4 regions of the Lysinibacillus sp. FSL K6-3209 genome follow, and region 1 is predicted to be linked to each of the others. Evidence: a T-box and tRNA genes for the amino acid it is inferred to sense, from the RefSeq annotation. Region 1 holds a T-box; the other regions hold tRNA genes.
What was found. A T-box is a leader RNA that pairs with one kind of tRNA and senses whether it is charged. The one in region 1 lies ahead of metG (methionine--tRNA ligase), so its partner is inferred to be a tRNA-Met.

Region 1 (5,522 bases):
GTTAACGCCTCTGCATTCGCTTGTTGCAATGTATAAGGTGGTTGATATGTACTGATCGAAATAATTTTTGACAATTCAACATCTCCTTCGTAAATTGGGGTCTTGTACATTATATGCAGATAGGAAGGGCATACATGCTTCGATAGAACGATTTGACAATTTTGAAAAAATTAGATATATTGGAAACATCTAAATTGGAAGTAGGTGATGTGACATGATGAATAGAGCCGTTTTTAACGAACTGCATTTCGGTTTGTTCAATTTCACACGCCTAAAATATACAATTTGACCTTGCTTTGTAGCGTGAAATACTACTATGTGGCAATGGCTATAATTGTATATTCCCTTAAACGTGCCTGTGAAACTTTGTAACTGCCGAAATGCAGTTGCAAAGTTTTTTTATGTTTGTAACGCATTAAGAGGCGTAATGGATAGACACATTTAGGAGGACTAACAATTGAAATTAACAACTTTAGGTTTTTCAACATATTTTCAAGAGCAATTCACTGCATTTAAAGAGGAAACAAAGTTAGCAAATTGCGTACCTGCAAGGGTTGCTTTGGAGCATAAACATTCATACCGTGTATTAGCTGAAGATGGGGAATGGTTAGCGACCATCGCTGGGCATTTTGCGTATACATCACTCGCTAGAGAAGACTATCCAGCAGTTGGGGATTGGGTACTAGTGGAGAAGATGGCAGGAGAAGAAAAGGCAATTATTCATAAATTATTTAATCGCAAGTCCGTTTTTTCTCGCAAGGTGGCAGGATTAGAAATAAAAGAACAAATAGTCGCGTCAAATGTTGATATCGTTCTTCTTGTCATGAGCTTAAATGCCGATTTTAATATTCGCCGTTTAGAACGCTATTTAGTAGCCGCTTGGGATTCAGGGGCTAAGCCGGTAGTTGTCCTAACAAAGGCCGATTTATGTGAGGATATACCGAGCATGGTACGTGAGGTTGAGCATGTCGCATTTGGAGTAGATATTTTTGTAACTAGTGCTCGTTCAGGTGAAGGGATAGAAGCTATTCAGATGCTCTTTACGGAAGGGGTGACGGGTGCACTGCTCGGTTCATCGGGTGCGGGGAAATCTACTTTAATGAATGCTTTAAATGGAGAAGAGCTGATGAAAGTTTCAGCTATACGAGAAGATGATGCGAAAGGTCGCCATACAACAACACATCGGGAATTAATTGTACTGCCGAGTGGCGGTTGCTTAATTGATACGCCAGGGATGCGTGAATTGCAATTATGGGATCAAAGTGAAAGTCTCTCTTCTAGTTTCCGTGATATTGAAGAATTTGCGACTACATGTCGTTACAGGGATTGTACCCACCATAAAGAGCCGCATTGCGCTGTACAGCAAGCCATTTTAGATGGAACGCTTGAACCATCACGCTTACAAAGCTATTTTAAATTGCAAAAAGAACTTGCTTTTATAGAGCGGAAAACGAATGTGCAAGCAAAACTGAATGAGCAACGCAAATGGAAGCAAATTGCGAAAGGGTTAAAGAAGGGAAAGAAATAGTCGAGAAACGTTAAGGAGCAACTTCGCAATGACTGCGGAGTTGCTATCTAATTGTTCGAGGAGATGTAGTATGACTATACAAACTATTAATCATTTTTTATTTTCTGTTTCAAATTTAGCGCAATCTATAGCGTTTTACCAAAATGTTTTTGATGCCAAGCTTTTAGTGAAAGGGAGAAGCACTGCCTATTTTGATGTAAATGGGCTTTGGTTTGCGTTAAATGAGGAAGCGAATATTCCACGTAACGACATTCACCAGTCCTATACACATATTGCTTTCTCTATTGATGCAAAAGATTTCGATACGATCTATGAAAAGCTTGTACATTATAAAGTCAATATTTTAGAGGGTAGGCTAAGAGATGAGCTAGATAAACAATCTATCTATTTCACCGATCCTGATGGTCATAAATTTGAATTCCATACAGGTACTTTGCAGGATCGCTTAGCGTACTATAAAAAAGAAAAACCGCATATGGAGTTTTTCAATAATTAAAAAAGGAGTGGTAGTATGAAAAAAGCAATTATTTTTGATATGGATGGCACATTATTTCAAACAAATCTTATTTTGGAGCCGGCTCTTTCTGCGACATTCGATGTGCTACGTACAAAGGGATTATGGCAGGGGGAAACACCCATTGCTCAATATCGTGAAATTATGGGGGTTACGTTGCCTGTTGTATGGGAAACATTATGCCCTATGCACACATTAGAGGTGCGTGAAGCTAGTAATGTTTTATTTCATGAAAAGCTTATCGAGCTAATACGAAACGGCAAAGGCGCATTGTATCCAAATGCAGAACAAACACTCGCTACTTTAGCAAACGACTATCATTTATACATAGCGAGCAACGGACAAAAAGAGTACTTGCAAGCAATCGTTGAAACATATAAGCTGAACCGTTTTATAGAAGGAACATACAGTATTCAGTCTATTCCAAGTGGTCATAAATCTGATTTAGTAAGAAGTGTAATCGAAGAAAATTCCATTCAAGCTGGCGCTGTTGTCGGGGATCGTTCATCAGATATCCAAGCAGCACGAGATAATCAGCTATTTTCAATCGCTGTACGCTTTGATTTTGCTCAAGAATCCGAATTACAAAAGGCGCATATTGTGATAGATAATCTACAGGAAATACCATCTGAACTTGCGACGATTTTATAAAAATGTATCATTGTTCTTCATCCATCTATTGCAAGCTCGTGAATGTTTACGTTGCATTTCATAAGGGGAAAGAGTAAAATAGTGCCAAACTATAATAAAAGCGTTGAGAAGGAAAAGTAAATTGGACAAGCATTTAATAGAGAGCCTCTGTTGGTGGAAATGAGGTAAATGAACCCTTTTGAAAATGACCTTTGAGCTTCGTACCGAAAGCTTTTTGCGAGTAGATTACGACGAGGTGGGCACTCGTTACAACAGCGGCAGTATCTCTTATTTAAATGCAAGACGTACTGAATAAGGCAAATAGTGTGAGCTATTTGTAAATATAGGTGGTAACACGGGTATACTCGTCCTAATCAGTCATGATTAGGGCGTTTTTTTTATCTTCAAAAAGCGTTAGCTATTAAAATTTAGGAGAAAAATTCTAATAAGCGCTGAATGAAGATAAGGTTGCAGATAGTTGTAACATGTTATCCGCATAACAAGAAATTTGGAAGATTGAGGGGAGTAACTTAAGATGACAATTGTAATTGGAGGAGCGTGGCCGTATGCGAATGGTTCATTGCATTTAGGGCATATCGCTGCATTATTACCAGGTGATATTTTGGCTAGATATTACCGACAAAAAGGTGAGCAAGTATTGTATGTTTCAGGAAGTGATTGTAATGGTACGCCAATTTCGATTCGAGCAGCACAGGAAAATACGACGACAGAAGCAATCGCAAACCAATACCATAATGAATTCACACAATGTTTCCATGACTTAGGATTTACGTATGATTTGTATACAAGAACGGATGCAAAGCACCATCATGATTCGGTACAGTCTATTTTTTTACAACTGCTAGCAAATAATTATTTATACAAAAAGAAGATTGAACAGGCTTATTGTGAAACGGATAAGCAGTTTTTACCTGATCGCTTTGTGGAAGGTATTTGTCCAAATTGTGGGGCAAAGGCACGTGGAGATCAATGTGATAATTGTTCACAAATTTTAGATCCACTCGAATTAATTGATAAGCGTTGCAAAATTTGTGGCAATGAGCCTGTTATCCGAGAAACAGAACATTTTTACTTTACTTTTAGTCAATTTCAAGGAAGACTTGAAACGTTTTTAGATGAAGCAAAAGCAGATAAACGCTGGCGAGACAATGCACTAGGCTTAACTGAACGTTATTTAGCGGAAGGCGTACCAGATCGTGCTGTTACCCGTGATTTACCGAACGGAGTTGACGTACCTGTTCCAGGCTTTGAAGGAAAGAAAATTTATGTATGGATTGAAGCGGTGGCAGGCTATTTAACAGCTAGTATGGAATGGGCAAAACAACATAATATCGCCATTGAAGATTTGTGGAATGAAGAAACTATTGCTTACTATGTGCATGGCAAAGATAATATTCCATTCCATACAGTTATTTGGCCAGCGATTTTGATGGGTATTGGGGCAAAAGCATTGCCAACACATATTGTCTCAAATGAATATTTAACATTAGAGAAACGAAAATTATCAACGAGTCAAAATTGGGCGGTGTGGGTGCCATATATTTTAAGTCGCTATGATGCAGATTCGATACGATATTTTTTAACAATGAATGCGCCGGAAAACCGAGATACTGATTTTTCTTGGCGAGAATTTATTTATAGTCATAATGGAGAATTGCTAGGCGCTTACGGTAACTTTGTCAATCGCACGTTGAAGTTTATCGAGAAGTCATTTGATGGTCAAGTGCCTCAGGTGGATGTCGATGGGACTGTAAGGAAACAAACGATTCAACTGTTTAGTGATGTCGGTGTGGCGATTGAAGCGGGACATTTTAAACAAGCGTTAGAGGGGGTTTTTGCATATATTCGCGCAGCCAACCGCTATTTTGACGAACAGCAACCATGGTTACAAGTAAAGGACAAGTTGGAAGATTGCCATCAAACGCTCGCAACATGCGTTTATATGATTGCAAATTTAGGTCAAGTGCTACAGCCATTTTTACCGTTCTCTACAGAGAAAATTCGGGATTTGTTAGGCATAACTGAATTGCTGTGGCATGAGCAAGTAGAGCTACCTACAAGCATTACCGACGTAACACCGTTATTTGAACGGCTTGATGTAGGGCTAATTGAAGAAGAATATCAAAAGTTAGTTAACGACAGTCAATAAAATTGTTTGGGTGACTGGCACTGTGCTTTCCGTGGGCACATGATAAGCCGCCATATCCTCGCTAATGCGCGGTAATGGCGGCTTATGTTCTGTGCGGATTCCGCTGAAGTCTCCATGGATATTCCCTTAAAACACATGTGAGTGTATAAGAATTGTATGCGAATTGTATGAGTGCCTGTCACCTAAAAAATTTAGTTTGTAACGGGTGTTAAGTTCGCTACAACAATGCTGTTGATAGCATTGATATAAGCCATTGCACTAGCTTTTAAAATATCTGTATCTGCCGCTTTTGCAATATATTTCGCGCCTTCGTGCTCAATTGTAATTTTTACTTTACCAAGCGCTTCTTTACCACGAGATACGCTGTTAATATTATATTCCACAAGTTTTACATCTATTTGTACAATATCTGCAATGGCAGAATACAAGGCGTCAATCGGTCCTGAACCGACTGCACTAGCTTTTAATATTTCGCCACCTTTGCGAATTTTTACACTAGCAGAAGGGAAGCTTGCATTGCTGACGACTTGTAAATCGACAATGTCAAAAAATTGCTCACTATAATGAGTTGCATTGGCGTGATTGGCGTCATGCTTTTCATAATAACTTTCTACAATGACATATAAGTCGTGGTCGTAAACTTCTTTTTTGGCATCAGCTAATTTTAAGAAGCCGTCAAA
Region 2 (5,522 bases), 750 kb from region 1:
TCATTCCATGTAAGACCTACTAACATAACACCTGCATCCAAAATGGCGGAAAGCTTTGTCAAATCCTCGCCAATTGCACTACAGCCTTCTAAACTTAAGATAGCACCAATTTCATGAGGTGCTAACGTATCGAGTTGTGACCATTCCGTAATATGCACCATGCCCTCTGTTTGTAATACTTGTGTATGAAAGGCTTCAATTTGGCGCATAACCTCTAAAAATTGCATACTTTGAGGTATTTCAGGGTCGATAAAAATGGCAAATACTTGTGCTTTTACTTGCCCTAATTGCAGTCTTTCTTTATTAGCATGTAATCGGCTATCATTTCCAAATTTCGGTTCTTCTAATGTCGTTAACTTTAATAAAACATCACAATGTAAATCAATTATTTCCATGTCAATCACCTCATACAGTTATTATACTGTTTAAGGGAAGAAATGCTCTTATTTTTTACATTTTATCTGATGGTGTATCAGACGAACCAAATTCCTCAAGCTCTTCGAAATCATCTGATTTTGGTAAAGAGGATAACACATCTTCTTCTACTGGTCGCAGTAAATCGTCTCTTTGCTCAGCATGCTCTACACATGTCAATGCATGTGGCATAGCCTCTAAACGGCCTAACGGAATTTCTTCGCCACATACAGCGCACTTACCATATGTGCCATCTTCTATTGCTTGCAGCGCATGCTCGATTTCTTCAGCATGGTCACTGCGATGTTCATCAATGGCCATCTCTGTAAGTTGGTCTGTTAAATCACTTGCATTATCAGCTGGATGGTTATCATAATTTGAGAGCTCTGTTGCCTGCGGTCGCTCTGATTCTTCTAGCTGCTTCTCTAGTTCTTGTAATTCCTGCTGTAATTGGTTTTTAAACTTTTCGATCATTTGTTGATTCAAAAAAATCTCCTCCTCATACTTTCATTTTTTCCTAAATATCTATTTCTAAAACATCTGTATGAGAAGGATTCCATTAGTTTTGTGTGTATTCTCTAATTACATCATGGAGAAATTGAGTAGCACCTTCTGACACATGTTGATCGTAATATGCAGTAAAACGTTCATCTGCTATATACATTTGTGCTAAACCAGCATGTGCTTCCTTTGTATATTGCGACCACGAAAAGCTCAGCCAACGCTTATGCAGTTCTGCCACTTCCATGGCGACATCATTTTTCACGTCGCCTATAGCCATTGCCTCTTTTAATCGTTCAAATAGTTGCTGTTCGAGTTGCTGCATTGCCTTATATTGTTCCTCTGATAAATTCTTAAACTTCGCATTCGATGCATCGACCTTTTCATCGCCATAGTTTGCACGAATTTCTTTACCGTATTGTTTTTCATTTTCCTCAATCAGCATTTCTTTAAAGCCTTCAAATTTCTCTTCGTTCGTCATTGGTTGTTCCTCCTCAATCGATTGAATGGTTTGTTCCACTGTTTTTAATAATTGATCTAGCTGTTTTTTTCGTTGTAATAAAGCATCACGATGTGTTTTTAATGCTGATATATGTTGAAATTCAGGTGCATGAATAATGTTGTAAATGGTTTCAAGCTTCATATCTAACGCTTTATAAAACAAAATTTGCTGAAGAATATCGACTTCTTGTTGCCCATAAAAGCGATACCCTGCTTCATTTGTTCTTGCCGGCTTTAGTAAATCAATTTCATCATAATACCGCAACGTTCTCGTACTTACCCCTGACAATTTAGCAAGCTGTAAAATGGTATACTCCATTGCTTTCACCTCCATATTTATACTGTAAACCTTTCCGCAGCGTTAAGGTCAAGGGTTAAAACAATATAAAATACATAATCGCTGAATTATCAAAACCATAACATAAAAAAGAACATCTCAGAAAATTCCAAGATGCTCACCTTTCCTATTTAGCATACTTCCCATGCCACACTATATTTCTGTAGTTTTCTACGTCTGTGTCTCCCTCTGTACTAACAAACAATATCTTTGACTTTGGATTGAGCTGTAAAGCTACCTTTAAATCATAGTAATCCTCATTTGTCATTAATTCATAAAAACATCCAAATGGCGCTGCTCCTGATTCTCCTGCAACAATACGATTATCCGCGCCAAGTGGATTTCCCAAGACGCGCATACCCGTTGCAGCTACCTTCTCACTACAACTAATACTTACCTTTGTATATGCTTTTAAAATATCCCAAGCGATAGGGTTAGGCTCCCCACATGCTAAGCCAGCCATAATGGTTTGCATTTCTCCACCGACAGTAACAAACTGTCCTGTTCCTCGGTTAAAACTCTCATAAAAGCAATTAGCTGCATCTGGTTCAATTAAAACAAATGTTAGTTGCTGACCATAATATTGTTGTAAAAAAGCGACTATAGCTCCTGCAAATGAACCTACACCTGCCTGTAAAAATACATGGGTCGGTGCTTCTTGCAAATGGTCAACAATCTCTTTTGCCAATGTTGTATAGCCTTGCATAATCCATAATGGAATCTCTTCGTAACCTTCCCACATTGTATCCTGTATCACTATCCAGCCATTATCCTTTGCAAGCTGTGAGGTATACCTTACCGTTTCATCATAATTCATTGAAGTGATTTCTGCATATGCGCCTTCATTTTTAATATTTTGCAAGCGCTCTTCCGCACTACCAGCAGGCATATAAATTCGCGCCTTACAGCCAAGTTCCCTTGCTGCCCAAGCAACCCCGCGCCCATGATTGCCATCTGTCGTTGAAATAAAGGTACAGTCGCCTAATTTTTCTTTCACTTCAGGTAGTTTTAATTGTTCAAAAGACAATTCATCAATATTTTGATCTAGCAATTTCGCAATATATTTGCCAATCGCATAAATACCACCTAACACCTTAAACGCATTTAAGCCAAAGCGATAGGACTCATCTTTAACAAAAATCTTACTAACCCCAAGATGCAGTGCTAAAGCATCTAAATCATGTATAGGTGTTTTTTCAAAATTTTCATATGTATGATGGAATCTTTCCACACAATTAACCTGTTCTACTGTAAATTTTTGTAGTATATCTTTACCTTGTTCTAAATTCTCTTGTAAATGATATTGTCGATTATACACCCATCTTAAGTTTTCGCTCATTCGTATGATCCCCCTCTATTATTGCTTATACCTATATTACCTAATAATACTAGTAAAGAGAATCATCATTGGATTTATAAATAGACAGTCGGAAACGATGCTCTCTCAAATTTTTAATCTAGCAAAAAAAACGCAGTAAATGTGAAATCACATTTACTGCGTTTTAGTATGACCCCTACGGGATTCGAACCCGTGTTACCGCCGTGAAAGGGCGGTGTCTTAACCACTTGACCAAGGGGCCAATGGCGGAGAAGGAGGGATTTGAACCCTCGCGCCGGTTACCCGACCTACACCCTTAGCAGGGGCGCCTCTTCAGCCTCTTGAGTACTTCCCCATAAATAAAAAAATGGCTCCGAAGGCAGGACTCGAACCTGCGACAACCTGATTAACAGTCAGGTGCTACTACCAACTGAGCTACTTCGGAATAATGGTGGGCCTAAATGGACTCGAACCATCGACCTCACGCTTATCAGGCGTGCGCTCTAACCAGCTGAGCTATAGGCCCATTGGAGCGGGTGATGGGAATCGAACCCACGACATCAGCTTGGAAGGCTGAGGTTTTACCATTAAACTACACCCGCGTATATGGTGGGTCAGGACGGAATCGAACCGCCGACACTTAGAGCTTCAATCTAATGCTCTACCAACTGAGCTACTGACCCATATACTTTGACTGAACCTATTTTAAAATGGCGGTCCCGACCGGGATCGAACCGGCGATCTCCTGCGTGACAGGCAGGCATGTTAACCGCTACACCACGGGACCATTTGGTTGCGGGGGCTGGATTTGAACCAACGACCTTCGGGTTATGAGCCCGACGAGCTACCACTGCTCCACCCCGCGATAATATGTTTATTCACTTCGAGTTTTTTGTACACCATTTACTAAAATTAAAACTGGAGGAGGTAGAGGGATTCGAACCCCCGCGCGGTGTTACCCGCCTGTCGGTTTTCAAGACCGATCCCTTCAGCCAGACTTGGGTATACCTCCGTACTATTATATAAATGGTGGACCTTGCAGGACTCGAACCTGCGACCGGACGGTTATGAGCCGTCTGCTCTAACCAACTGAGCTAAAGGTCCTTTAAGATGGCGGCAGAGGGGATCGAACCCCCGACCTTACGGGTATGAACCGTACGCTCTAGCCAGCTGAGCTACGCCGCCAGGATCTTTATACTGGTTATAAATTATGGTGGAGCCTAGCGGGATCGAACCGCTGACCTCCTGCGTGCAAGGCAGGCGCTCTCCCAGCTGAGCTAAGGCCCCATAAGTTACAAGTTTTTGAAAATGGTCGGGAAGACAGGATTCGAACCTGCGACCCCTTGGTCCCAAACCAAGTGCTCTACCAAGCTGAGCTACTTCCCGTTCATTTATTGGCGCGCCCGGCAGGAGTCGAACCCACAACCTTCTGATCCGTAGTCAGACGCTCTATCCAATTGAGCTACGGGCGCTTGATAAAATGGTGCCGAGGGCCGGAATCGAACCGGCACGGTAGTCACCTACCGCAGGATTTTAAGTCCTGTGCGTCTGCCAGTTCCGCCACCCCGGCACATTGGAGCGGAAGACGAGGTTCGAACTCGCGACCCCCACCTTGGCAAGGTGGTGTTCTACCACTGAACTACTTCCGCATGTGCATAAGATTATTTATCCTGGCAATTATCAAATTCAAATAAAATGGTGCGGGTGAAGGGAGTCGAACCCCCACGCCTTGCGGCGCTAGATCCTAAGTCTAGTGCGTCTGCCAATTCCGCCACACCCGCATCTTATTGTTGGCAATTAAAAATGGTGAGCCATGAAGGACTCGAACCTTCGACCCTCTGATTAAAAGTCAGATGCTCTACCAACTGAGCTAATGGCTCAAAAAATGGTGCCGGCTATAGGAATCGAACCCACGACCTACTGATTACAAGTCAGTTGCTCTACCTGCTGAGCTAAACCGGCATATGGTGGAGGATGACGGGCTCGAACCGCCGACCCTCTGCTTGTAAGGCAGATGCTCTCCCAGCTGAGCTAATCCTCCTGGGTATTATGCCTAGCGACGTCCTACTCTCACAGGGGGAAGCCCCCAACTACCATCGGCGCTAAAGAGCTTAACTTCCGTGTTCGGTATGGGAACGGGTGTGACCTCTTTGCCATCATCACTAGACTATGTTTCGACTTTCAATCCAAAGTATTACTGCATTAGCTTCATGTGTTCGGTCAGTTACATACTAGAGTACGCTTCTTCCTTCTCTCAACCACTTTTGCGAATAGCTTTTATCTCGAAACTTTTATGTATTTCGTTTTGAAGTTATTTACCTGTCCTTCAAGACAAGAATTATTGTATAACGTTTATCTAGAGAATGCAACACTTTTTTATAAAAAAAAGAAATTATTACTTTTTGAAGATATTTTTGCTATGTGAGAGAATTTATCGCTCTACTAACCATT
Region 3 (5,522 bases), 740 kb from region 1:
CCGGTGCTGGAAGGTTAAGAGGAGTGGTTAGCGCAAGCGAAGCTGCGAATTGAAGCCCCAGTAAACGGCGGCCGTAACTATAACGGTCCTAAGGTAGCGAAATTCCTTGTCGGGTAAGTTCCGACCCGCACGAAAGGCGTAACGATCTGGGCACTGTCTCAACGAGAGACTCGGTGAAATTATAGTACCTGTGAAGATGCAGGTTACCCGCGACAGGACGGAAAGACCCCGTGGAGCTTTACTGTAGCCTGATATTGAATTTTGGTACAACTTGTACAGGATAGGTAGGAGCCAGAGATCTCGGAGCGCCAGCTTCGAAGGAGGCGTCGGTGGGATACTACCCTGGTTGTATTGAAATTCTAACCCATGCCCCTTAGCGGGGCAGGAGACAGTGTCAGGCGGACAGTTTGACTGGGGCGGTCGCCTCCTAAAAGGTAACGGAGGCGCCCAAAGGTTCCCTCAGAATGGTTGGAAATCATTCGTAGAGTGTAAAGGCACAAGGGAGCTTGACTGCGAGACCTACAAGTCGAGCAGGGTCGAAAGACGGGCTTAGTGATCCGGTGGTTCCGCATGGAAGGGCCATCGCTCAACGGATAAAAGCTACCCCGGGGATAACAGGCTTATCTCCCCCAAGAGTCCACATCGACGGGGAGGTTTGGCACCTCGATGTCGGCTCATCGCATCCTGGGGCTGTAGTCGGTCCCAAGGGTTGGGCTGTTCGCCCATTAAAGCGGTACGCGAGCTGGGTTCAGAACGTCGTGAGACAGTTCGGTCCCTATCCGTCGTGGGCGTAGGAAATTTGAGAGGAGCTGTCCTTAGTACGAGAGGACCGGGATGGACACACCGCTGGTGTACCAGTTGTCTTGCCAAAGGCATCGCTGGGTAGCTATGTGTGGACGGGATAAGTGCTGAAAGCATCTAAGCATGAAGCCCCCCTCAAGATGAGATTTCCCATTACGCAAGTAAGTAAGATCCCTCAAAGACGATGAGGTAGATAGGTTCGAGGTGGAAGTGTGGTGACACATGGAGCTGACGAATACTAATCGATCGAGGACTTAACCAAAAAGTTTGAAACATTCAATGAACCGTTTATCCAGTTTTGAAAGAACAACCTTTCATAAAAGGGTTTCAAGATACGAGTAGTTCGCGGAAGCAATTGAGAGAAGGAAGGAGCGTACATCTGTACGTGACTGACTGAACGAATGAAGCTGACAAAGAAATACGATGTATATTGAAAGCCGTAAATAGTCTAGTGATGATGGCAAAGAGGTCACACCCGTTCCCATACCGAACACGGAAGTTAAGCTCTTTAGCGCCGATGGTAGTTGGGGGCTTCCCCCTGTGAGAGTAGGACGTCGCTAGGCATAATACCCAGGAGGATTAGCTCAGCTGGGAGAGCATCTGCCTTACAAGCAGAGGGTCGGCGGTTCGAGCCCGTCATCCTCCACCATATGCCGGTTTAGCTCAGCAGGTAGAGCAACTGACTTGTAATCAGTAGGTCGTGGGTTCGATTCCTATAGCCGGCACCATTTTTTGAGCCATTAGCTCAGTTGGTAGAGCATCTGACTTTTAATCAGAGGGTCGAAGGTTCGAGTCCTTCATGGCTCACCATTTTTAATTGCCAACAATAAGATGCGGGTGTGGCGGAATTGGCAGACGCACTAGACTTAGGATCTAGCGCCGCAAGGCGTGGGGGTTCGACTCCCTTCACCCGCACCATTTTATTTGAATTTGATAATTGCCAGGATAAATAATCTTATGCACATGCGGAAGTAGTTCAGTGGTAGAACACCACCTTGCCAAGGTGGGGGTCGCGAGTTCGAACCTCGTCTTCCGCTCCAATGTGCCGGGGTGGCGGAACTGGCAGACGCACAGGACTTAAAATCCTGCGGTAGGTGACTACCGTGCCGGTTCGATTCCGGCCCTCGGCACCATTTTATCAAGCGCCCGTAGCTCAATTGGATAGAGCGTCTGACTACGGATCAGAAGGTTGTGGGTTCGACTCCTGCCGGGCGCGCCAATAAATGAACGGGAAGTAGCTCAGCTTGGTAGAGCACTTGGTTTGGGACCAAGGGGTCGCAGGTTCGAATCCTGTCTTCCCGACCATTTTCAAAAAATTGTAACTTATGGGGCCTTAGCTCAGCTGGGAGAGCGCCTGCCTTGCACGCAGGAGGTCAGCGGTTCGATCCCGCTAGGCTCCACCATAATTTATAACCAGTATAAAGATCCTGGCGGCGTAGCTCAGCTGGCTAGAGCGTACGGTTCATACCCGTAAGGTCGGGGGTTCGATCCCCTCTGCCGCCATCTTAAAGGACCTTTAGCTCAGTTGGTTAGAGCAGACGGCTCATAACCGTCCGGTCGCAGGTTCGAGTCCTGCAAGGTCCACCATTTATATAATAGTACGGAGGTATACCCAAGTCTGGCTGAAGGGATCGGTCTTGAAAACCGACAGGCGGGTAACACCGCGCGGGGGTTCGAATCCCTCTACCTCCTCCAGTTTTAATTTTAGTAAATGGTGTACAAAAAACTCGAAGTGAATAAACATATTATCGCGGGGTGGAGCAGTGGTAGCTCGTCGGGCTCATAACCCGAAGGTCGTTGGTTCAAATCCAGCCCCCGCAACCAAATGGTCCCGTGGTGTAGCGGTTAACATGCCTGCCTGTCACGCAGGAGATCGCCGGTTCGATCCCGGTCGGGACCGCCATTTTAAAATAGGTTCAGTCAAAGTATATGGGTCAGTAGCTCAGTTGGTAGAGCATTAGATTGAAGCTCTAAGTGTCGGCGGTTCGATTCCGTCCTGACCCACCATATACGCGGGTGTAGTTTAATGGTAAAACCTCAGCCTTCCAAGCTGATGTCGTGAGTTCGATTCTCATCACCCGCTCCAATGGGCCTATAGCTCAGCTGGTTAGAGCGCACGCCTGATAAGCGTGAGGTCGATGGTTCGAGTCCATTTAGGCCCACCATTATTCCGAAGTAGCTCAGTTGGTAGTAGCACCTGACTGTTAATCAGGTTGTCGCAGGTTCGAGTCCTGCCTTCGGAGCCATTTTTTTATTTATGGGGAAGTACTCAAGAGGCTGAAGAGGCGCCCCTGCTAAGGGTGTAGGTCGGGTAACCGGCGCGAGGGTTCAAATCCCTCCTTCTCCGCCATTGGCCCCTTGGTCAAGCGGTTAAGACACCGCCCTTTCACGGCGGTAACACGGGTTCGAATCCCGTAGGGGTCATACTAAAACACAGTCGCTATGAGCAATCATAGCGACTGTGTTTTTTTTGTCTAGATCATTTTAAAAATCGTCTACCATTAAATCGGTAGACGATTTTTTGCTTAACTACGTGATAGCATTCTTTCAAGAGAGCTACGAGCTTCTTCAGCCGTTGACGCATCCACTTGAATGCGATTATGTGGCTTGCCTTGGTCAATACTTTCAAGTGACCAAAGTAAATGTGGAAGGTCGATTCGATTCATTGTAAGACAAGGGCAGAAGTTTTCGTTTAAAGAGATTATATGTTTATCAGGATGTTGTTGAATAATGCGGTTTACTAGATTCATTTCTGTTCCGATTGCCCACGCCGAGCCGCTTGGGGCGTTATTAATCGTATCGAGAATATATTTTGTAGAGCCTGCATCATCTGCAGCAGCTACCACTTCACGGCTACATTCAGGATGAACAATAATGCGCATATTTGGATATGTTTGACGAACCTTAGCAGTATGTTGTACTGTAAAACCTTCATGCACCGAACAGTGTCCTTTCCACAATATGACTTTGATTTTTTCTGGTGATTGGTCTGTTTCAAGTGTATTTGTATGAGGATTCCAAACCGCCATACTTTCTAGTGGAACACCTAAGTCAAATGCAGTGTTTCTACCCAAATGCTGATCTGGTAAAAATAAAATACGCTGCTTTTGTGAAAAAGCCCATTTTACCATTTCTTTGGCATTGGAGGAGGTTACGCAAGCTCCACCGTGACGACCAGTAAATGCTTTAATGGCTGCAGTCGAATTTACATATGTTAACGGCAATATTGTATTGCCAAAAAGTTGTTGTAAAATAGGCCAAGCTTGCTCTGTTTGATAAATATCCGCCATATCTGCCATGGAACAACCTGCACGCATATCAGGTAAATAAACATGCTGTCTTTCAGTAGTGAGCATATCAGCTGTCTCGGCCATAAAATGTACTCCACAAAAAACGATATGTTCTGCTTCTGTATTAGCAGCAGAAATTTGAGCAAGCTGTAAGGAATCTCCTGTGGCATCAGCAAATTGAATCACTTCATCTTTTTGATAGTGATGTCCAGGAATAAAAAGCTTCTTACCTAGTTTCTTTTTAATAGCTAAAATTCGAGACTCCATTTCGGTCGTTGATAATGTGCGGTAATGCTCAGGAAGTAATGAAGTTTGTTGTAGTAGACTAGTGATGGACAAGTGTATGCTCTCCTTTCATTTGTACAAGTGCACTTATATCAAAGGCTTTTACTGAATGAGTTAGTGAACCTAGTGAAATCCATTGAATACCTGACTTTGCATAAGCATGTAAATTTTCTAATGTAATACCACCAGAAGCTTCAGTAGCAATATGTGATGGAACGGATTGAATCCAAGCTGCTATTTCTTCAGGCGTACAATTATCGAACATAATAATGTCTACACCTGCTGCAATGGCTTCATCTAATTGAGTTTTCGTTTCAATCTCTACCTCGATTTTTACCGTATGCCCAATTTTTTTACGAGCGGTTTGTACAGCTTCTGTAATACTACCAGCAAAAGCAATATGATTATCCTTGAGCATAATCGCATCGTATAAACCACTTCGATGATTATAAGCACCACCTATACGTACAGCATATTTATCAAGCATTCTTAAGCCTGGAATCGTTTTACGTGTATCGCAAATTTTTGCAGTAGTTCCTGCAGTTTCCTGAACTGCTCTATTGGCTGCCGTGGCGATAGCAGACATGCGCTGAATAAGATTTAAAATCACCCGTTCTCCTATTAATAATTTCTGTAGTGGTCCTTTAATAACTGCAAGAATATCACCATAGTTCACGGCATCACCATCATTTTTATGCATTGTGATCTGCATGGAAGGATCGAGTAACCGAAAACCATGTTCGATAATAGGTGTTCCACAAAAAATACCACTATCTTTTGCATAAAAGGAAAAGGAACCTGTTTGCTCAACTGAAAAGATAAGTTCGCTTGATAAATCCCCATCTCCTATGTCCTCATTAAAAAATTGTTTGAGCATTTCCTCGAGCTTGATGATATTCATACAATGAATTCCTCACTTTCATTTGTCCTTGTTGAAAAATAATCCAGCGCCGTGCCCAGTCTGTATCACTGTTAGGCGTATCGTTGCGAATATGAGCGCCACGAGTTTCTGTTCGTGTAAGAGCTGCATGCACCATCAGCGAAGCAACAATATGCATCATGTAGAGTTCAAGATGCTGTGCATTGAAATTCATCACATTCACTTGAAGTAAATCTTGTAATGCAGGCAATTGCTCTGCAAAATGC
Region 4 (5,522 bases), 390 kb from region 1:
CCGCAAACCGACACAGGTAGTCGAGGAGAGAATCCTAAGGTGTGCGAGAGAACTCTCGTTAAGGAACTCGGCAAAATGACCCCGTAACTTCGGGAGAAGGGGTGCTCTTGAGCGTGCAAGCGCATGAGAGCCGCAGTGAATAGGCCCAGGCGACTGTTTAGCAAAAACACAGGTCTCTGCAAAACCGTAAGGTGACGTATAGGGGCTGACGCCTGCCCGGTGCTGGAAGGTTAAGAGGAGTGGTTAGCGCAAGCGAAGCTGCGAATTGAAGCCCCAGTAAACGGCGGCCGTAACTATAACGGTCCTAAGGTAGCGAAATTCCTTGTCGGGTAAGTTCCGACCCGCACGAAAGGCGTAACGATCTGGGCACTGTCTCAACGAGAGACTCGGTGAAATTATAGTACCTGTGAAGATGCAGGTTACCCGCGACAGGACGGAAAGACCCCGTGGAGCTTTACTGTAGCCTGATATTGAATTTTGGTACAACTTGTACAGGATAGGTAGGAGCCAGAGATCTCGGAGCGCCAGCTTCGAAGGAGGCGTCGGTGGGATACTACCCTGGTTGTATTGAAATTCTAACCCATGCCCCTTAGCGGGGCAGGAGACAGTGTCAGGCGGACAGTTTGACTGGGGCGGTCGCCTCCTAAAAGGTAACGGAGGCGCCCAAAGGTTCCCTCAGAATGGTTGGAAATCATTCGTAGAGTGTAAAGGCACAAGGGAGCTTGACTGCGAGACCTACAAGTCGAGCAGGGTCGAAAGACGGGCTTAGTGATCCGGTGGTTCCGCATGGAAGGGCCATCGCTCAACGGATAAAAGCTACCCCGGGGATAACAGGCTTATCTCCCCCAAGAGTCCACATCGACGGGGAGGTTTGGCACCTCGATGTCGGCTCATCGCATCCTGGGGCTGTAGTCGGTCCCAAGGGTTGGGCTGTTCGCCCATTAAAGCGGTACGCGAGCTGGGTTCAGAACGTCGTGAGACAGTTCGGTCCCTATCCGTCGTGGGCGTAGGAAATTTGAGAGGAGCTGTCCTTAGTACGAGAGGACCGGGATGGACACACCGCTGGTGTACCAGTTGTCTTGCCAAAGGCATCGCTGGGTAGCTATGTGTGGACGGGATAAGTGCTGAAAGCATCTAAGCATGAAGCCCCCCTCAAGATGAGATTTCCCATTACGCAAGTAAGTAAGATCCCTCAAAGACGATGAGGTAGATAGGTTCGAGGTGGAAGTGTGGTGACACATGGAGCTGACGAATACTAATCGATCGAGGACTTAACCAAAAAGTTTGAAACATTTCAATGCACCGTTTATCCAGTTTTGAAAGAATGAAAAAGTATTTCTTAAATACTTGTAATTATAATGATATATGTTATAATAGGTAATGTCTTTCAAATAGTCTAGTGATGATGGCAAAGAGGTCACACCCGTTCCCATACCGAACACGGAAGTTAAGCTCTTTAGCGCCGATGGTAGTTGGGGGCTTCCCCCTGTGAGAGTAGGACGTCGCTAGGCTATACATACTAAAATTATTCCGAAGTAGCTCAGTTGGTAGTAGCACCTGACTGTTAATCAGGTTGTCGCAGGTTCGAGTCCTGCCTTCGGAGCCATTCTTGGAGAGTTGTCCGAGTGGCCGAAGGAGCACGATTGGAAATCGTGTAGGCGGTTAACACTGTCTCAAGGGTTCAAATCCCTTACTCTCCGCCAGCACTTTAGGATTCCAATCATTAAAGGCCCCTTGGTCAAGCGGTTAAGACACCGCCCTTTCACGGCGGTAACACGGGTTCGAATCCCGTAGGGGTCACCATTTATAACGAATACCCAGATGGAGGATTAGCTCAGCTGGGAGAGCATCTGCCTTACAAGCAGAGGGTCGGCGGTTCGAGCCCGTCATCCTCCACCATTTTTTAAAATCAAAATAGCATTATCGCGGGGTGGAGCAGTGGTAGCTCGTCGGGCTCATAACCCGAAGGTCACAGGTTCAAATCCTGTCTCCGCAACCAAAAATGGTCCCGTGGTGTAGCGGTTAACATGCCTGCCTGTCACGCAGGAGATCGCCGGTTCGATCCCGGTCGGGACCGCCATTTTTAAAATAATAAATATGGGTCAGTAGCTCAGTTGGTAGAGCATTAGATTGAAGCTCTAAGTGTCGGCGGTTCGATTCCGTCCTGACCCATCATGTTTTTTTGCCGGTTTAGCTCAGCAGGTAGAGCAACTGACTTGTAATCAGTAGGTCGTGGGTTCGATTCCTATAGCCGGCACCATGTTTTCCCGGAGGGGTAGCGAAGTGGCTAAACGCGGCGGACTGTAAATCCGCTCCTTAGGGTTCGGCGGTTCGAATCCGTCCCCCTCCACCAGTTTTTTTATAGGGGCATAGTTCAACGGTAGAATAGAGGTCTCCAAAACCTTTGGTGTGGGTTCGATTCCTACTGCCCCTGCCAATTAATTTTATGGCGATTGTGGCGAAGTGGTTAACGCACCGGATTGTGGTTCCGGCATTCGTGGGTTCGATTCCCATCAGTCGCCCCATTTACTATAAAATTAAAATATAACTATAAAGCAATGGCGATTGTGGCGAAGTGGTTAACGCACCGGATTGTGGTTCCGGCATTCGTGGGTTCGATTCCCATCAGTCGCCCCATTGTTGGGGTATAGCCAAGCGGTAAGGCAACGGATTTTGATTCCGTCATGCCTAGGTTCGAATCCTAGTACCCCAGCCATTTATGCGGAAGTAGTTCAGTGGTAGAACACCACCTTGCCAAGGTGGGGGTCGCGAGTTCGAACCTCGTCTTCCGCTCCAATAATATGGCGGCATAGCCAAGTGGTAAGGCACAGGTCTGCAACACCTTTATCACCGGTTCAAATCCGGTTGCCGCCTCCATATTTTTTTCTTAATCGGATACTCCGATTTTTTTTATCTCTAAAGTATTATGCCGGTGTGGCGGAATTGGCAGACGCGCACGACTCAAAATCGTGTTCCTTTGGAGTGTCGGTTCGACCCCGACCACCGGTATCATCACGTACATATACGTTACGTTTAGTAAGATTAGAAAGCTCACAAACCTTGACAGAACAGGGTTTGTGAGCTTTTTACATTTCTTGGGTTACAATAGGAAACGATAAGAATCGAAATCTTTTTACACACAGGCAGGTTCATTTTACACAAGTTTTTACACAAGCTGCAATCCGATAAAATGTGATCGATAAAGGAGAGCAAACTAAAAAAGCTCATGTTTGAAAAATAAACATGGGCTTTTTAATTGGATTTAATAAAAGAGGATAATTGTATGTTTGATTCGGCAGCATAGCATGCCTCTGCCTTATGAATAGACCGAACGAAGGAATGTAAGCGCAAATGACGCAAAGAGACATGGGAGATACGTCGTCATAAGTATCACAAAGATTCATTGTGTATAAGGGTACTGGTGAATACGTTTAGAACCAAGAAAATAGTAATACAAACCAAAGCGATGGTTTGTATTACTAATGTTAGTATGCTTCACCTTTTAAAATTATTGAACGCGAGCAAATCCAAATCCTGAAGCGTAGTCATCACCTATAGCAGCTCCATAACCACCTTTAATATCTACTGATTGTGCTCTCGCTTGTAAGTTAGAACGTAGTTGCGTGTTAGACAATGACGGATTTTCAGCCCAAATTTTCGCTGCTAAACCAGAGACATGAGGAGTAGCCATTGATGTGCCGCTAATTGTATTATAACCGCCATTATACCATGTAGAATAAACGGATGAGCCAGGAGCTGAGATTTCAATATCACCTTCCTGGATTACATAATCTCCAGCTGTAGATATATAACCACGTGAAGAGTAATCAGCTACACGATAAGTCCCATTTTGTTGTACATTTTCTAAAGCTGCAACGGCGATTGCATTTGGTAATGCCCCCGGATAACCAATTGTTCCTTGCGCATAGCCTGAATTACCAGCTGCAGCTACTATTAGAACTCCTTTACTGTATGCGTAATTGACAGCACTTGAAATGAGGCTATTATTCGCTGAAGAACCTAGAGACATACTAATAATTGTTTTGGTACCAGTAGCTGTTGCTTGATCTGCTGCATGTCGAATAGCAGCAGCAATATCATCTGAGTATCCAGAGCCGCTATCTAATAACACTTTGTAAGCCCAAAGATCAGCATTTGGAGCTACACCGTAAACGCCTGCTTGATCGCTTCCACCATCAGCTAAGGCCGTACCAGCAACATGTGTACCATGTCCGTTTCTGTCTGTACAGCTGTTGTTAATGGGTGTTGTCGCACCTGTAAAGTCTTTACATTGCTCTACGTTATTGACAAGGTCAGGATGAGAAGTATTTACACCCGTATCGAGTACAGCAATATTAATGTCACTTCCTCCAGTTGTCGATGTTAAAGTATCATTGTTATAAATTGCTTTAATTCCCCAAGGTATTTGTTGAGAAGCTCTTAAAGAAGTTACCAAATCCAGGGTTTCATTTTCTACCATACTATCGTCTTCCAAACCTATCGTATCTAATGTAACGATAGGAACTTTTGTAACTGTGTAATTTTTATTCTTCTGTAATGCTTCGAATTGTTTTTCATTCATATCAGTTGAAAATCCATTCTCTGTTAATTCCCAACGAACAGAATATTGATTTTTTAATGTTGATTTTTCTGATTTTTTGTTTGTCTCAACATAAACACGGAATTTCTCCTGACCACCGTCGTTTCCTGAGCTATCTTCGCTATCCATCGCTGTTGCGTACACCGGATTTATTACTGATCCTGCAATCAAAAGACTTAGCAACGTACTTTTCACTTTTTTCATTCATTCCAACCCCTTTTCAAATTTAAGTTATAGTACTACAATTTGAATCTACCATAATTTAGGTTTTTTGATTATTGGGAAAATTATGATTATAATAAATGTAAAATATAGTCATTCTATACGGGAGGTTATGAAAATGAAGATAGGTTCATTAATTAAGTACTATCGTACAAAGCTAGGAATGACACAGAATTCAGTGGCGATGGGGATTTGCTCGATTCCTCATTTAAGTAAAATTGAGAATAATAATAAAGAAGCAAATAGCGAGACAATACGTCTACTGCTAGAACGATTAAATATTAGTATTCACGATGTAGAGAATAACGAACAAAATATTATTTGCCTATTAAATGATTTACAAAAACAAATAAATTACCTAGAGAATGAGAAAGTAAAAGAGACAATGAGCAGATTAAAAGAATATGAAGAAATAATAGGTTTTACAGAATCTATTTATTTATATGAACTTTATAAGTTACGTTATTATGTGTTTGTTAAAGAGCACAAATTAGCAGACAATCAATTAAGATGGCTAAATGCCCACCGACAAAATTTTTCCCAACATGAAAGGTATTTACATTCATATTATTATGCATTAGTTTTAATTACAAAAGGTAAATATGAGGAAGCAGCTAAAGAACTAACTCAAATACTTCAAATACATCCAGAACTAGGGTCACTAGAAGGAGAGTTTTACTATCATTTCGCTTTAATAAAA

Region 2: it has a tRNA-Met gene. The T-box ahead of metG (methionine--tRNA ligase) is inferred to sense a tRNA for this amino acid. The anticodon was not compared.
Region 3: it has a tRNA-Met gene. The T-box ahead of metG (methionine--tRNA ligase) is inferred to sense a tRNA for this amino acid. The anticodon was not compared.
Region 4: it has a tRNA-Met gene. The T-box ahead of metG (methionine--tRNA ligase) is inferred to sense a tRNA for this amino acid. The anticodon was not compared.

The regions. Positions count from the first base shown of each region.
Region 1 covers NZ_CP150264.1:4,260,887-4,266,408, reverse strand. The annotation lists gene MHH88_RS20715 (3-oxoacyl-[acyl-carrier-protein] synthase III C-terminal domain-containing protein) at 1-74, opposite strand, end outside; gene rsgA (ribosome small subunit-dependent GTPase A) at 458-1,528, shown strand; gene fosB (metallothiol transferase FosB) at 1,599-2,024, shown strand; gene MHH88_RS20700 (HAD hydrolase-like protein) at 2,040-2,693, shown strand; T-box leader at 2,788-3,048, shown strand; gene metG (methionine--tRNA ligase) at 3,208-4,842, shown strand; gene MHH88_RS20690 (2-isopropylmalate synthase) at 5,034-5,522, opposite strand, start outside.
Region 2 covers NZ_CP150264.1:3,515,751-3,521,272, forward strand. The annotation lists gene MHH88_RS17075 (dipeptidase) at 1-395, opposite strand, end outside; gene MHH88_RS17080 (TraR/DksA C4-type zinc finger protein) at 451-900, opposite strand; gene MHH88_RS17085 (MerR family transcriptional regulator) at 974-1,735, opposite strand; gene dpaL (diaminopropionate ammonia-lyase) at 1,881-3,092, opposite strand; tRNA gene MHH88_RS17095 (tRNA-Glu) at 3,262-3,333, opposite strand; tRNA gene MHH88_RS17100 (tRNA-Ser) at 3,336-3,426, opposite strand; tRNA gene MHH88_RS17105 (tRNA-Asn) at 3,440-3,516, opposite strand; tRNA gene MHH88_RS17110 (tRNA-Ile) at 3,521-3,597, opposite strand; tRNA gene MHH88_RS17115 (tRNA-Gly) at 3,600-3,673, opposite strand; tRNA gene MHH88_RS17120 (tRNA-Phe) at 3,679-3,754, opposite strand; tRNA gene MHH88_RS17125 (tRNA-Asp) at 3,783-3,858, opposite strand; tRNA gene MHH88_RS17130 (tRNA-Met) at 3,862-3,936, opposite strand; tRNA gene MHH88_RS17135 (tRNA-Ser) at 3,991-4,083, opposite strand; tRNA gene MHH88_RS17140 (tRNA-Ile) at 4,099-4,175, opposite strand; tRNA gene MHH88_RS17145 (tRNA-Met) at 4,183-4,256, opposite strand; tRNA gene MHH88_RS17150 (tRNA-Ala) at 4,283-4,358, opposite strand; tRNA gene MHH88_RS17155 (tRNA-Pro) at 4,381-4,457, opposite strand; tRNA gene MHH88_RS17160 (tRNA-Arg) at 4,467-4,543, opposite strand; tRNA gene MHH88_RS17165 (tRNA-Leu) at 4,553-4,641, opposite strand; tRNA gene MHH88_RS17170 (tRNA-Gly) at 4,646-4,720, opposite strand; tRNA gene MHH88_RS17175 (tRNA-Leu) at 4,768-4,852, opposite strand; tRNA gene MHH88_RS17180 (tRNA-Lys) at 4,876-4,951, opposite strand; tRNA gene MHH88_RS17185 (tRNA-Thr) at 4,958-5,033, opposite strand; tRNA gene MHH88_RS17190 (tRNA-Val) at 5,037-5,112, opposite strand; rRNA gene rrf (5S ribosomal RNA) at 5,123-5,238, opposite strand.
Region 3 covers NZ_CP150264.1:3,524,103-3,529,624, reverse strand. The annotation lists rRNA gene MHH88_RS17325 (23S ribosomal RNA) at 1-1,063, shown strand, start outside; rRNA gene rrf (5S ribosomal RNA) at 1,249-1,364, shown strand; tRNA gene MHH88_RS17315 (tRNA-Val) at 1,375-1,450, shown strand; tRNA gene MHH88_RS17310 (tRNA-Thr) at 1,454-1,529, shown strand; tRNA gene MHH88_RS17305 (tRNA-Lys) at 1,536-1,611, shown strand; tRNA gene MHH88_RS17300 (tRNA-Leu) at 1,635-1,719, shown strand; tRNA gene MHH88_RS17295 (tRNA-Gly) at 1,767-1,841, shown strand; tRNA gene MHH88_RS17290 (tRNA-Leu) at 1,846-1,934, shown strand; tRNA gene MHH88_RS17285 (tRNA-Arg) at 1,944-2,020, shown strand; tRNA gene MHH88_RS17280 (tRNA-Pro) at 2,030-2,106, shown strand; tRNA gene MHH88_RS17275 (tRNA-Ala) at 2,129-2,204, shown strand; tRNA gene MHH88_RS17270 (tRNA-Met) at 2,231-2,304, shown strand; tRNA gene MHH88_RS17265 (tRNA-Ile) at 2,312-2,388, shown strand; tRNA gene MHH88_RS17260 (tRNA-Ser) at 2,404-2,496, shown strand; tRNA gene MHH88_RS17255 (tRNA-Met) at 2,551-2,625, shown strand; tRNA gene MHH88_RS17250 (tRNA-Asp) at 2,629-2,704, shown strand; tRNA gene MHH88_RS17245 (tRNA-Phe) at 2,733-2,808, shown strand; tRNA gene MHH88_RS17240 (tRNA-Gly) at 2,814-2,887, shown strand; tRNA gene MHH88_RS17235 (tRNA-Ile) at 2,890-2,966, shown strand; tRNA gene MHH88_RS17230 (tRNA-Asn) at 2,971-3,047, shown strand; tRNA gene MHH88_RS17225 (tRNA-Ser) at 3,061-3,151, shown strand; tRNA gene MHH88_RS17220 (tRNA-Glu) at 3,154-3,225, shown strand; gene nadA (quinolinate synthase NadA) at 3,327-4,430, opposite strand; gene nadC (carboxylating nicotinate-nucleotide diphosphorylase) at 4,417-5,277, opposite strand; gene nadB (L-aspartate oxidase) at 5,234-5,522, opposite strand, start outside.
Region 4 covers NZ_CP150264.1:3,872,267-3,877,788, reverse strand. The annotation lists rRNA gene MHH88_RS18930 (23S ribosomal RNA) at 1-1,279, shown strand, start outside; rRNA gene rrf (5S ribosomal RNA) at 1,396-1,511, shown strand; tRNA gene MHH88_RS18920 (tRNA-Asn) at 1,530-1,606, shown strand; tRNA gene MHH88_RS18915 (tRNA-Ser) at 1,612-1,703, shown strand; tRNA gene MHH88_RS18910 (tRNA-Glu) at 1,729-1,803, shown strand; tRNA gene MHH88_RS18905 (tRNA-Val) at 1,824-1,899, shown strand; tRNA gene MHH88_RS18900 (tRNA-Met) at 1,925-1,999, shown strand; tRNA gene MHH88_RS18895 (tRNA-Asp) at 2,005-2,080, shown strand; tRNA gene MHH88_RS18890 (tRNA-Phe) at 2,100-2,172, shown strand; tRNA gene MHH88_RS18885 (tRNA-Thr) at 2,185-2,260, shown strand; tRNA gene MHH88_RS18880 (tRNA-Tyr) at 2,270-2,353, shown strand; tRNA gene MHH88_RS18875 (tRNA-Trp) at 2,364-2,437, shown strand; tRNA gene MHH88_RS18870 (tRNA-His) at 2,450-2,525, shown strand; tRNA gene MHH88_RS18865 (tRNA-His) at 2,562-2,637, shown strand; tRNA gene MHH88_RS18860 (tRNA-Gln) at 2,642-2,716, shown strand; tRNA gene MHH88_RS18855 (tRNA-Gly) at 2,722-2,796, shown strand; tRNA gene MHH88_RS18850 (tRNA-Cys) at 2,804-2,877, shown strand; tRNA gene MHH88_RS18845 (tRNA-Leu) at 2,929-3,009, shown strand; gene MHH88_RS18840 (S8 family peptidase) at 3,509-4,804, opposite strand; gene MHH88_RS18835 (tetratricopeptide repeat protein) at 4,941-5,522, shown strand, end outside.